DNA from 3 places in the Salinivibrio sp. PR5 genome. Region 3 is predicted to be linked to each of the others. Evidence: riboswitches for the same ligand, from Rfam matches in the RefSeq annotation. Region 3 holds a riboswitch; each other region holds the start of a gene.
The links. Region 3 has a riboswitch for thiamine pyrophosphate ahead of thiC (phosphomethylpyrimidine synthase ThiC). Riboswitches for the same ligand answer to the same signal wherever they lie in the genome.
Positions count from the first base shown of each region.

Region 1 (4,397 bases), on a different contig from region 3:
CTCACCCGCCACCGAGGCAGGACAGTGGATTACCGCCTTTTGGATCATTCCCGGTGGACTCGGTCTGTTTGCGGTGGTGATTGGGCATGTGACCAGTGCCTTGGTGGATTATTGGCGACGTGGATTACAAGGAAAACGGAGTCTTACTGTGAAAAATCATATTTTAGTTTTGGGGTGGAACGGTCAGCGTACCATTCAGTTAATCCGTTTATTGCAAAGCGGTATTCATGGCGAGCGCCCGATCGTGCTTTGTGTCCGTCCTGAAATGGAAAATCCGCTGCCTGGCGAGGTAGAGTTTGTGCGCGTGACCAGCTTTACTGATGCCGAAGGCATCGCGCGCGCCGGCATCGACAGCGCCGCGAGTATTATTATCGATAACCCAGAAGACGATATTACGCTTTCTGCGGCGCTGTTCTGCGCTCACAAAAACCCTTCCGCTCATTTACTCGCGTATTTTCAAGATGATGCACTCAGCCAAATATTGAAGCAGCACTATCCGCACGCTGAATGTGTGCCGTCTGTGTCGGTGGAAATGCTGGCAAAAGCGGCCGTTGATCCCGGTTCAAGCCAATTACATCACGAGCTATTGAGCACGGCTCAAGGGATGACCCAATACTGTGCCCGCTACCCCACCGATGCGAGTGCAACCGATGTCGGCACCTTGTTTAATCAATTAAAGCATGAGCATGATGCAACTTTAATTGGTCTCGACAAAGGCGATGGGATCACCCTGAACCCTCGCCTACACACTGAAGTGGCACCGGGCGATCGCATCTTTTATATCGCCGCCGAGCGTTTACCACATTGGTCTGCCGCCTAACGGACGCGTCCAACGCATCTTTGCTGTTTTCTTTTCGATGCCGCTGCCCCACTTGGGTTGCAGCGGATCGTTTCCATCTCGTCTCAGGGCAATTCCGCGACAGCATGCTCTGCTGGCGACAGACACAAATTATCAGGGTAAGCGTAAAAATGATGCACCGGCCCAGCACCTCTTCCGACCGTTAGCTGCTGACTATGCGCTAAGGCCTCCGTCAAATACTGCTTAGCCGCTCGCCCGGCCTCGATAGGCGTCATCCCTTGGGCATAAAACGAGGCGATTGCAGCAGACAGTGAACATCCGGTGCCATGGGTGTTGGTAGTTTCAATGCGGCGTGCGCGCAAGGTCTGACAGGTATCTCGGCTAATCCACATATCGACGCTCTGGGGCATCTGGTGTAAATGGCCCCCTTTGAGCATCACGTAAGGACAGCCTAGATGGCGAAGTGCCGGCACCAGCTCATGCATTTGCTCGATAGAGGTTGGCACAGGCCGACCGGTTAAGCGAGCGGCCTCCGGCAAGTTGGGAGTGAGCACCGTTGCTCGCGGAATAAGCTCTTCAATCAACGCCGTCATGGCCTGCTCGTCGAGCAAAGGGTCGCCGCTGGTCGCGACCATCACGGGATCTAAAATCACCGGCAAGTGTGGCGACCGTGCCAGCACGGCAGCGACTTCACGAATAATCGCTTGATTGGCCAGCATGCCGATTTTCACCGCACGCACCGGCATGTCGTATAACACTGCATCTAATTGGGCGCGCACAAAATCGGGCTCAACCGCCGAGACGGCGTCAACACCGCAGGTATTTTGCGCGGTTAGCGCGGTGATCACCGAGCACGCATAGCCACCGGTCGCTGAAATCGCTTTAATGTCAGCTTGAATGCCCGCGCCACCACCGCTGTCTGAGCCGGCAATGGTAAGAATAACAGGTGGAGATAGGTTCATATTGGCCCCTTAATCATCAGGGGCGGAAGGAGACAAAGTACGGCAGTATGCATCACTTTGTGCGCTGATCGTGTCAGTTCCCTCCGCCAGTGCTAACTGGATCAGGTTCTACGGGTCCTGCTTTCGCAGTCTCAGCAATTACTTGCTCCCCGACTAACTGTGTTCAGGATATGCATCCTACGGATAAAGCGCAAGCCTCATCTCTAATCCGATGATGACCACGGCTATCCAGACACGGGCGCACTGATAGCCGTCGCTGGGCATTCACATCCGGTTTGCAGAAGCTGTTCAAACTGTTCTGACCCCAGCGGTTTGGCATACAAGAAGCCTTGCGCTTGATCGCAGCCAATACGCTGCAAAATCTGTTGCTGGCCAACTTCTTCCACGCCTTCGGCCACCACACCGTGGCCGAACCCATGCGCTAGGTCGATCACGCTACCAACAAGGTGTTTGTCACTGGCGTTGGATGCAAGGTCTTGAATAAAGCTACGATCAAGCTTCACCCAATCCACAGGAAGCTGTTTCAAATAGCTCAATGAACTGTAGCCTGTGCCAAAATCATCAAGCGCAATATGCATCCCCGCATCACGGAGCTGTTGTAACTCTTTGAGCGCCACCGACATATGTCGAATTAACGCCGATTCAGTAACCTCAAGCTGAATGATTTGGGTGGGTACTTCCAGCGCTTGGCAGCGGGCAAGAATGCTGTCGGCAAAACCGTGGCGAAGTTGCTGGGAAGAGACATTGATGGCTAAGTGAAACGCCTCGGGCAAGGTGTATTGCTCTCGCCAACGGACCAGCGCGCGCAACGCCATAGAAAAAACTGCATCGCCGAGTTGGATCATATCGGCACTTCGCTCGGCAATGGGAATAAACTCGGCCGGGCTGATCGCTCCCAGTTGCGGATGACGCCAACGCAATAACGCCTCAGCGCCTACCATGGTGCCGGTATTGAGATCCCATTTGGGCTGAAAGACCAAAGACAACCCTCCTTGTTCAAGAGCCGGGCTAAGTCCATTGCGGATCATATGCTCACGTTGCGATTGCGCATCCAACTCTTGGCGATAATGACCCACTTCGGTGTCATCGGTCGGGATGGCTAGAATCGCTTGGCGAAAGAGTTGCTCCACATCGTGATGTTCCCCTTCCGCTTGGGCTATTCCCACATGGCAGTGCATCGACATCAAACGGCCATCAAGGGTGTGATGACCACTCAATAATCGACAAATCCGCTTGGCAAGTGCGTCAATGGCAGTGATATCTCCTTCCACTACCATCACCAAACGTGTGTTGTCCCAGACACCAATACGCCGACCTCTTGCGACCGAGCTACTAGCCAACAGCCCTGCAAGGTGCTTATACAGCGCTTCTGTCATTAAGTGGCCTTGATGCTGTGTTACCGCCTCCATCCCATCCAACGCTATCATAAACACGGTCACCATCCCCTTTGCGAGTTGACGTTCAGCCGCATCCACCAGCGCACGTCGATTGGGTAGATTGGTTAGAGGATCGGTTAAAGACAAGGTACGTAATGCCGCGGTTTGCTTATTCACTAACATTTGCAAACGTGCCGCTTGATCACGCTCTTTCAGGGTTTTGAATTGAAAATGAAGAATATTATGGATGCGCTGAAGCACTTCATGGTGATCAAACGGCTTGGTGAGATAATCAATGGCCCCACGACATAAGGCTTGGTTGCGCAGATTGTTATCACTATCGGCAGTGAGCACCATCACCGGGGGACAGTGCTCACCGAGCGTATTGTTCAACAGATCGAGTACATCCAGCCCCGAGCGTTGTGGCATACGCATATCAAGCAACACTAAATCGGGGACCGGGGAGAGGTAATCGGTCACAAGGCGTGGATCGTTAAGGCCTGTGATGTGTTGATAGCCAGATTGCAGCAACATAGCAGTCAACAAGTCGACATTCTCCGGTCGATCATCAATGATCAGGATCTGCGCTTGGGATTTTTCTCGTGTCATGCCCTGTCCTCCAAAAGTGTTTGCATCGCTCGGCCCAACCCCGTACCCGTTACTGGTGACGCCAACGTCACAATGCTATCGCTGTGCGATTGCATAGATTCGGAGTCCGGCACATTAACCACGATCATAGGCCGTTCCCCGAGTCGTAACTGAACCTGATCTGCCGTGTCATCAAGCACCGCATAGCTGACCATGAATAGCGAGGGCGGTGTGGTATGCGCCATCGCGGCTGCCAACGATAAATCATGGACACAGGTCAAGGTCAGTAACGGCCAGTCTTCGAACCAATCGGCCATCAGGCGTTGTTGTGCAACGTCTGGTTCAATAAAAAGCACTCGATGCGGCTGGGTAAGGGTGAATGGTGTGGATGAAGACGCTATCTCGGTCAACGACTGGCCACGGTAGGGAAAGGTGACGGCAAAACAGCTCCCTTTTCCAACTTCGCTGCTCACGGTGATCTCACCTTGCATTTGCGCAATCAATTGCTGTGTGACCGCAAGCCCCACGCCTGCCCCTTCAATATGGGTTTGCTCGGCCGCTAAGCGATTAAAAGGCTCGAATAACGCGCTAAGCTTATCCTGTTCAATGCCAATGCCTGTGTCCGTCACCGCGATCGTTATCGTTTCGGCTTGCTGACGGGTCGATACCGTG
Region 1 covers NZ_MUFK01000017.1:48,283-52,679, reverse strand. The annotation lists gene BZG82_RS08275 (potassium channel family protein) at 1-820, shown strand, start outside; gene thiD (bifunctional hydroxymethylpyrimidine kinase/phosphomethylpyrimidine kinase) at 904-1,761, opposite strand; TPP riboswitch at 1,823-1,923, opposite strand; gene BZG82_RS08265 (putative bifunctional diguanylate cyclase/phosphodiesterase) at 1,986-3,746, opposite strand; gene BZG82_RS08260 (PAS domain-containing sensor histidine kinase) at 3,743-4,397, opposite strand, start outside.
Region 1: linked by a shared signal. The riboswitch ahead of thiD (bifunctional hydroxymethylpyrimidine kinase/phosphomethylpyrimidine kinase) and the one ahead of thiC (phosphomethylpyrimidine synthase ThiC) in region 3 are both predicted to bind thiamine pyrophosphate.

Region 2 (4,397 bases), on a different contig from region 3:
GAGCGTAGCTGCCTAAACTGGTCGCTAATAACAGCATGGCCGCCGCGGCGCCCGCATCCATTTGATAACTGCCCATCAGACGAAATAGATACAAAGGCAGCGTTTGAAAGTGTTGGCTGCCAAATAAAGAGATGGCGCTGAGATCGCCCATCGAGAGGACAAAACTGACCGCGAGGCCACGTGCTATTGGGCGGCGTAAGCACTGCCATTCAATTAAGCGCAAGCGGGTAACCCCGCGCACGCCTAAGGTGGCACAGAGTGCATGATAAGATTGCGCCACTTGATAGGCGGGGGCACTGAGCACCTTAATCAAATACGGTAACGCCATCAGGGCATTGACTCCCATCACCAACCACAAGGCGAGGCTAAAGACATCGCTAAATTGGCGAAACAGCAAAAACAGTCCTGTACTTAATACGATACTGGGCACGACTAGAATCATGGCTCCCAGCGTCTCAATACCATCGGCTCGCCTTTTTTGACCATGAAACCGCCAGTGACGGCTGGCTAAGATCACCGCAATTGCCAACACAAATGCAATGGCGCTCGCGCCGGTGGCCACCCACAATGAGTGCATGGTGGCTTGCCATAACGCTGTATCGGCAAGGACAGTGAGCGCACTCGGGTTGAGCCCGCGATACAGCACTACACCCAGTGGCGGCAATACGAGAAGCAAGACCAAGGTTATCCAGAGCAGATCCCAGCATTTCGCCGCTCGGCTATCGAGGGCATGCGGCAATGGTAATACTTCACTGGGTGTATTCGGCACCGCGCGTGTGAATGTTTGCACTACAAACGCAATGGTGCCGCACAGCATCATCTGCCACAGCGCTAATGCCGCGCCGGTTTGCAAGTCAAAGTCAAAACGAATGGCTTGGTAAATGGCCAACTCTATGGTGGTGGCTTTGGGGCCGCCGCCAAGCGCCATGACGGTGGCAAAACTGGTAAAGCAGAGCATAAACACCAGCCCGACGATATGGGGCAAACTTTGGCGAAGATAAGGCCATTCAAGGTGACGAAAACGCTGCCAGCCACCTAAGCCCAATTGCGTCGCTAAGCGGCGTTGATCGGCGGGGATCCCCTCGAGTGCTTGCACCATGATCTGGGCGGAAAATGGTAAGTTGAAAAACACGTGTGCCAGCAAAATGCCGCTCAATCCATAAATGGAAAATGGCATAGAAAGATCAAAATGTTGTAGGGTGTCGGCGAGCAATCCGCTGCGACCAAAAATGGCTACCAAGCCAAATACCCCAATCAGCACAGGCAGCACTAAGGTCATGGCAAACAGTTTCAACAACCAACGCTTACCCGCAAACTCGCGACGCGACAGGGCGTGGGCAACAGGAATCGCCAATCCCACACTGAGGATCACTGATAAAATGGCTTGCTTGAAGCTAAATACGGTGACGTGACGAAGGTAGGCATCTTGCCATAGTGCCTGAAGGTTAAGATCTTGGCTGTGAGAGAACAGCGCCCAAAGAGCGCTGCCAATTAAAAGCACGACGAGACTGGCCGCGAGACTGCCCGGCCAAGTGCGTGAAGGGTTGAGCATGACGATTATTCAACCAACGCCGTTTGCCAGTCACGCACCCATTGTTGACGGTTGCCCATCACTTCATCGGGTTGATAAATCAAGCTTTTTTTGGGCTTACTCAAGGTATAGAAGGCATCCGGTAACGTGATATCAGTAACAGGGTACATCCATTGCGTAAGGGGAATGATCGACTGCGCTTCATCGCTGAGCATAAACTGCAAAAACGCATCGGCCAGTTCTGGCTGGTCGGTGTAGGCTGATTTTGCGGCCACTTCAATCTGCATATAGTGGCCCTCTTCAAACGTCGCGGCGGCAAAGCGGTCATCATCATCGGCAACCAAATGGTAAGCCGGTGATGTGGTGTAAGAGAGCACCATGTCCGCTTCCTTGTTCAGGAACATGTTGTACGCTTCGGTCCAGCCTTTGGTCACGGTAATGGTGTTATCCGCGAGATCACGCCATGCTTGCTGGCTTTTATCGCCGTAGACTTTCTGGATCCAAAGCATTAAGCCTTGGCCAACGGTGGAGACACGGGGATCTTGGTAAATCACACTGATGTCATCACGATCTTCAATCAAGGCTTTCAAGCTCTTGGGCGGATCGAGCAGGCGCGTGGTGTCGTACACGAAGGCAAAGTAGCCGTAATCGTAGGGGATAAAGTAGGGATTATCCCAACCGCCGGGTACCTGTAGGCGCTCCGTATTCACCGCGTGCTCGGCGACAATGCCGCTCCGCTCCGCTTCTTTCATTAAATTGGTGTCCATACCCAACACGATATCGGCGCTGGTGTTACTGCCTTCAATCCGCATGCGGTTTAGCAAGGCTGCGCCGTCTTCAAGGGACACAAACTCGACCTTACAATTACAGCGTTTCTCGAAGGCGGCTTTAATTTTTGGCCCTGCGCCCCAATCGGTGATAAACGAGTCGTAGGTATAGACAGTCAGCGGGTCGGCGGCGCGGGCGCCAAGCGATAACAGAGACAAAGAAAGTACGGTTAAAACAGACGTAATGACTTTCACAGCACGCTCCTAAGTTGGGCGTGGGTGTTGAGGCTGGTTGATGACATCATCAAGTCTCAATCCCTACGCCAGTGTTAGCTGGATCAGGTTCGATGGGTTTAGCGCGGTGCGCAATCTCAGCCAAGAGGCTCCCCAATGAGTACGAAGCCATTGTACTGATTGGCTTAGGGTTAACCAAGCCTTTTAGTCAGCGGTTCGGTTAAGCGCCCAGTCGTAGTCATAGTCTAAGCGTGCATCCTCGGGAAGTTTGATATCGCGGTATTGATTGATATGGGTGATTACTCCTTGTTCACTGCCGCCAAAATCGGCCTCAAACCACTCATAGATAGAAGAAAGCTGCCACTGACCGCCTTGCTGACTCACGCCTTTATCACTGTTAATAAAGGTATAGGCGGCTTGTTCTAATTGTGTCTCTAAGGTGTCGGCTTGAAAGGCTTGTGGCTGTAGGTTCGGACAGCCAAGGCTGGCACAATTGACCGCATAGTGGGTACGCGGATCTTGCCAGAGCGGGCGCAGAATGCGGTGCTCAATATCATTCAAGGTAAGCGGCTCTCCTGCCACCGTGACCACCTCATCATCCCAAGGTCCAAAGCTAAACAGGCCACCGAGTTTGGTGATCGAACGGACTGGATACGCATCCAAAATTAGCTTTACGGTGACTGAATTGTAGAGATTAACCCAGTACGCGTATTGTTCGTCTTTGGTCAAGGTGCGCGGGTCGCGCGCGGTGAGCATGCTAATGTAATGATCGAGAGTCGCTTTATCGGCCTCGGTGACGGCTGCGTAGTTAAATAAGGTGTGCTGTCCTTGAGGCTGTAAATACTTATCGAGTAATACTTGCCAGCTGTGATGGGTAAACGTGGCTTGGCTGGCGGGGTTGTGCGCATCCCACATTGCCCAATAATCGGCTTTCGGGGCGGCCAAGGCTGGAAAAGCAACGAGTAACCAAAAAATGAGCGTGATCCGTGTTCGCATACCGCTTCCTCAATCGCGAGCGTATCTTGTTTATATCCTAGACCAGCTTGCGCCATGTTTGCTTTCATAGCCATAAAAAAACGCTGCTCAAGCAGCGTTTTAGTGGTTAAAGCATTGTGTTATGCCAAAAAGGCGGGAATGTTTTGCTCAAAGCGCGAGATCTCAGCGTCGTGCTGAAGCGTGAGGCCAATGCTATCTAATCCTTCCAACAAGCAATGACGGCGAAAATCATCCATCTGGAAGCTAAAGCAGTGTTCACCGGCACGGATGGTTTGGGCGGGCAAATCTAGCGTTACCGTCGCGCCTTCATTTTCGGCCACATACGTAAATAGAGCATCGATTTGGCCTTCTTCAAGGGTCACTGGCACCATTTGGTTATTAATGCAGTTGCCATAGAAAATATCGGCAAAACTGGGGGCGATAATCACTTTAAAACCGTAATCATCCAGCGCCCAAGGAGCATGTTCGCGTGACGAGCCACAGCCAAAGTTTTCGCGGGTGAGTAACACGCTCGCCCCTTGGTAGCGCGCTTGATTGAGCACAAACTCGGGGTTCGGCTGTTTACCCGCATCGTCTAAAAAGCGCCAATCGTGAAATAGATGCTGACCAAAGCCTGTACGGGTGACTTTTTGCAAAAACTGTTTAGGGATAATCGCATCGGTATCGACGTTCGCCGCATCTAATGGGGCAACAATGCCGGTATGAGTGTGTATGCCTGACATAAGGCCTCCTTATAATTGGTTAACGTCGACAAAATGGCCCGCAATCGCCGCGGCGGCGGCCATGGCTGGGCTGACCAAGTGGGTGCGGCCTTCACGGCCTTGACGCCCTTCAAAGTTGCGGTTGCTGGTGGACGCACAGCGCTCTTT
Region 2 covers NZ_MUFK01000001.1:48,925-53,321, forward strand. The annotation lists gene thiP (thiamine/thiamine pyrophosphate ABC transporter permease) at 1-1,552, opposite strand, end outside; gene thiB (thiamine ABC transporter substrate binding subunit) at 1,558-2,544, opposite strand; TPP riboswitch at 2,597-2,698, opposite strand; gene BZG82_RS00230 (DUF547 domain-containing protein) at 2,737-3,528, opposite strand; gene leuD (3-isopropylmalate dehydratase small subunit) at 3,648-4,250, opposite strand; gene leuC (3-isopropylmalate dehydratase large subunit) at 4,260-4,397, opposite strand, start outside.
Region 2: linked by a shared signal. The riboswitch ahead of thiB (thiamine ABC transporter substrate binding subunit) and the one ahead of thiC (phosphomethylpyrimidine synthase ThiC) in region 3 are both predicted to bind thiamine pyrophosphate.

Region 3 (4,397 bases):
GCAGGGTGTGTAAGCGCTGTGAGGCGTTGAGCTAACCTGTACTAATTGCCCGTGAGGCTTAACCATACAACACCCAAGAGGTTTTGGGTTGGACTTGAAATAAAGCCAGTTGATTGTGGCGAGAACGAACAGCTTTCTAGATTACCGAATTTGCTTGGCGACCATAGCGCTTTGGACCCACCTGACTCCATGCCGAACTCAGTAGTGAAACGAAGCAGCGCCGATGGTAGTGTGGGGTCTCCCCATGTGAGAGTAGGACATCGCCAGGCTCTCATTGCTTATCTTGTTGATAGCTCGATGCTGTTGATATCTGCGATGCTCATGTATTGGCATACACTGCGCGTCTCGATTCAACATCCTCATCGCATCAAACAAGATAATCTAATTAGAGCTTAATGTTGGGCTTTAGTTAGCAAAAATTTAATCATCAAAGCAGATATGCGTAAGACTTTGATGAGACAGAATTGGTGCGGAGTGGTAGTTCAGTTGGTTAGAATACCGGCCTGTCACGCCGGGGGTCGCGGGTTCGAGTCCCGTCCACTCCGCCACTACTTAGAAACCCTGCTAATTTTAGTAGGGTTTTTTGTTATTGGCCAGGTTCGCCCTGCGGGCGAATGAGTCCCGGTTGCCCGCAACCCCGGCCCTCCGCCACTGCTTAGAAACCCTAGCTGAAAAGCTGGGGTTTTTTGTGATTGGGGCGTTGGGGCGATTTGCTTTATAAATAAGCGATCAAACGTCTGAAGAGTAATTGGTGGTGGTAATTTGTCGCGGGATCGCTACAATAGGCACCTATCTACAGGGGTATAGCTCCAATTGGCAGAGCAGCGGATTCCAAATCCGCGTGTTGGGGGTTCGAATCCCTCTACCCCTGCCAAATACCAAAGCATCGACATCGTCGGTGCTTTTTTTGTATGTGAATCATCAAGGTTCTCGTAATCCGATTAAGGGTAGATGTGAACATGCAATCTACACAAAAGCGTGTCGGGGGCTGGGTCGCCAGCCCGGTCGAATCCCTCTACCCCTGCCAAACATCAAAGCATCGACATTGTCGGTGCTTTTTTTGTATGTGACTCATTATGCTTCTAGCACCCCTGATCCTTTTCCCTTTTTCTTCCTCCTGTTTCTTGTTCACATGTCGCGGTATGATGACTTTTTACCAATCAAAAGGAGCCCCCAGTGGTAAGCATATTGTGGGTAGGACTTGGTGGCGCATTAGGGGCGTCTTCGCGTTTTTTAGTTTCAGAGTGGAGCGTCGCAGTGTTTGGTCGAGGATTCCCGTACGGCACCCTAATGGTTAATGTGCTAGGATCATTAGCGATGGGTGTCTTTTTAGCGGCGATGAGTCAAGAGCTGATTGCCCCTGTACCTTGGCGTCAACTGATTGCGATTGGCTTTTTGGGCGCGTTCACCACCTTCTCGACCTTTTCAGTGGATACCTTGCTTCTTTTTCAACATGGTGAGACGGTGAAAGCCTTGTTAAACGTGGGTCTCAACCTTGCGTTATGCTTAGGAGCGGCCGCGATGGGGGCTTGGTTGCTAGGACGCATTACTGGGTAGGTAAAAACATGCCATTACGTCGCTTGTTGTTGCGGCGGTGATTTCTTATACTGGCGTTGAACTTGTCGGAGTGCCAATTGGCTGAGACCACGTTAAGTGGGATCCGTTGAACCTGATCTGGTTAGTACCAGCGAAGGGAACAAGAGATGCATCAGATCACAGACCGTACGCGTCTGCCAGTTTTGCTCACATCTCAATTCAGCGTTTTCCGGCAAGCATTAATTCCCATAATGAACACCGGAGTAATGCTATGTCGACCCGTAAACAGGCCCGTCTTGAGGCCAAATCCTTTATCGATTCTCTCTCTGCGCAAACCTACCCCAACTCGGAAAAAGTCTATGTCGAGGGATCGCGACCCGATATTCGCGTAGGGATGCGAGAGATCCATTTGTCTCCGACCTTTGTGGGTGGCAGTAAAGACAATCCGCAGTACGAGGCCAACGAGTCCATTCGGGTTTATGACACATCAGGGCCTTATACTGACCCACAGAGTGCTATCGATATTTACCAAGGCTTAGCGCCAGTGCGCAAAGCCTGGATTGATGAGCGTGCCGATACAGAGTTTCTTGATGCAGTGAGCTCAGACTATGCGCAGACCCGCCTCAGTGATGAAACCTTAGATGATCTTCGCTTTAATGCCTTACCGCCTATCCGTCGGGCGAAACCTAACCAATGTGTGACCCAACTTCACTACGCACGCCAAGGCATTATCACCCCAGAGATGGAGTTTATCGCGATCCGGGAAAATATGGGGCGTCAGCAGTATCGTGAAGAGCAGCTAAACCGCCAGCACCCAGGAGAAAGCTTTGGCGCGCATTTACCCTCAAACATCACTCCCGAATTTGTGCGCCAAGAAGTTGCTGAAGGGCGTGCGATTATTCCTGCCAACATTAACCACCCAGAAGCGGAGCCGATGATCATTGGGCGTAACTTTCTGGTGAAAGTGAATGCCAATATTGGTAACTCGGCGGTGAGCTCCTCCATTGAAGAAGAAACCGAAAAGTTGGTGTGGGCGACCCGTTGGGGCGCGGATACGGTGATGGATTTATCGACCGGACGCAATATCCACGAAACTCGCGAGTGGATTTTACGTAATAGCCCAGTCCCGATTGGCACCGTACCTATGTATCAGGCGCTTGAGAAAGTGAATGGCATTGCCGAAGATCTGACTTGGGAAGTGATGCGCGATACCTTGATAGAGCAAGCCGAACAAGGGGTCGACTACTTTACCATTCACGCCGGGGTGCGTTTGCACTATGTGCCCATGACTGCCAATCGCGTGACTGGGATTGTCTCGCGTGGTGGGTCGATTATCGCCAAATGGTGCTTGGCGCATCATCAAGAAAGCTTCCTCTATACCCATTTTCGTGAAATCTGCGAGATTTGTGCCGCCTATGATGTATCGCTGTCGTTAGGCGATGGATTGCGCCCAGGCTCAGTAGCTGACGCGAACGACGAAGCCCAGTTCAGTGAGTTACGTACCCTGGGCGAGCTAACCAAGGTGGCATGGGAATACGATGTGCAGGTGATGATTGAAGGCCCCGGTCATGTGCCCATGCACATGATCAAAGAGAATATGGACGAGCAGCTCACCCATTGCCACGAAGCGCCCTTTTATACTTTAGGCCCGCTGACTACCGATATTGCGCCTGGCTATGACCACATTACCTCCGGGATTGGTGCGGCGATGATTGGCTGGTTTGGGTGTGCGATGCTTTGCTATGTCACGCCCAAAGAGCATCTGGGTCTGCCCAATAAAGAGGATGTTAAAACTGGACTGATTACTTACAAGTTGTGTGCGCACGCCGCCGACTTAGCCAAAGGACATCCGGGCGCGCAGGTGCGAGATAACGCCATTTCCAAAGCGCGCTTTGAATTTCGCTGGGAAGATCAGTTTAACCTTGCATTAGATCCAGTGACGGCGCGTGCTTATCACGATGAAACACTGCCTCAAGAGTCGGGCAAGGTCGCGCATTTTTGCTCCATGTGTGGGCCAAAATTCTGCTCCATGAAAATCAGCCAAGAAGTCCGCGATTACGCCAAAGAAAATGGCTATGCCGCTGCGGGCGAAGCGATTGATGTCACCATGCTGGAAGACCCGTTAGCAGGCATGCAGCAAAAATCGCAAGAGTTTCGAGAAAAGGGCAGTGAGCTCTACCTGCAAAAATCTCATCATTCGCCACAACAAGGCGCTGAGGTAAGCGACAGCGATAAGGTGGAATCATGAGCCTGACCCCGTTTGCGCCTATGTCGGAAGGCATAGGCCCATTATATCCGGTGGTAGACGACGTGGATTTACTTGAACGCTTACTTTGCTTGGGCGTGAAAACCGTGCAACTGCGTGTGAAGCAGCCAGCCCATCCACAATTGTCATACTGGGTACAGCGCGCGGTGGCATTGGGTCGCGCGCACCATGCGCAGGTGTTTATCAACGATCACTGGCAGCTTGCGCTTGAAGCTGGCGCCTATGGCGTTCATCTGGGCCAGCAAGACTCACAAGAGGCGGATCTTGACCGACTTGCGCGGCAAGGCGTGCGCCTTGGCGTATCGACACGCAGTCCCGAACAACTTGCTGCAGCGATTGCACTCTCGCCCAGTTATCTTGCCATCGGCCATATTTTTCCCACTACCACCAAACAGCTCGCCGAGCCGCCGCAAGGCATTTCTGCGTTAGCTCAGCAGGTGGCGACTGTGGATGGCCGCTTCCCGACGGTGGCGATTGGCGGTATTGATCTCAACCGAGCCCCTGACGTTTGGCGCACTGGCGTGGACGCCATTGCGGTGGTCCGTGCCGTGACGCAAGCGCCTGATTTAGCGGCGCGCATTGACGCATTTAATCG
Region 3 covers NZ_MUFK01000004.1:111,583-115,979, reverse strand. The annotation lists partial or broken rRNA gene BZG82_RS03155 (23S ribosomal RNA) at 1-66, shown strand, start outside; rRNA gene rrf (5S ribosomal RNA) at 154-269, shown strand; tRNA gene BZG82_RS03145 (tRNA-Asp) at 472-548, shown strand; tRNA gene BZG82_RS03140 (tRNA-Trp) at 798-874, shown strand; gene crcB (fluoride efflux transporter CrcB) at 1,177-1,557, shown strand; TPP riboswitch at 1,614-1,713, shown strand; gene thiC (phosphomethylpyrimidine synthase ThiC) at 1,808-3,784, shown strand; gene thiE (thiamine phosphate synthase) at 3,781-4,397, shown strand, end outside.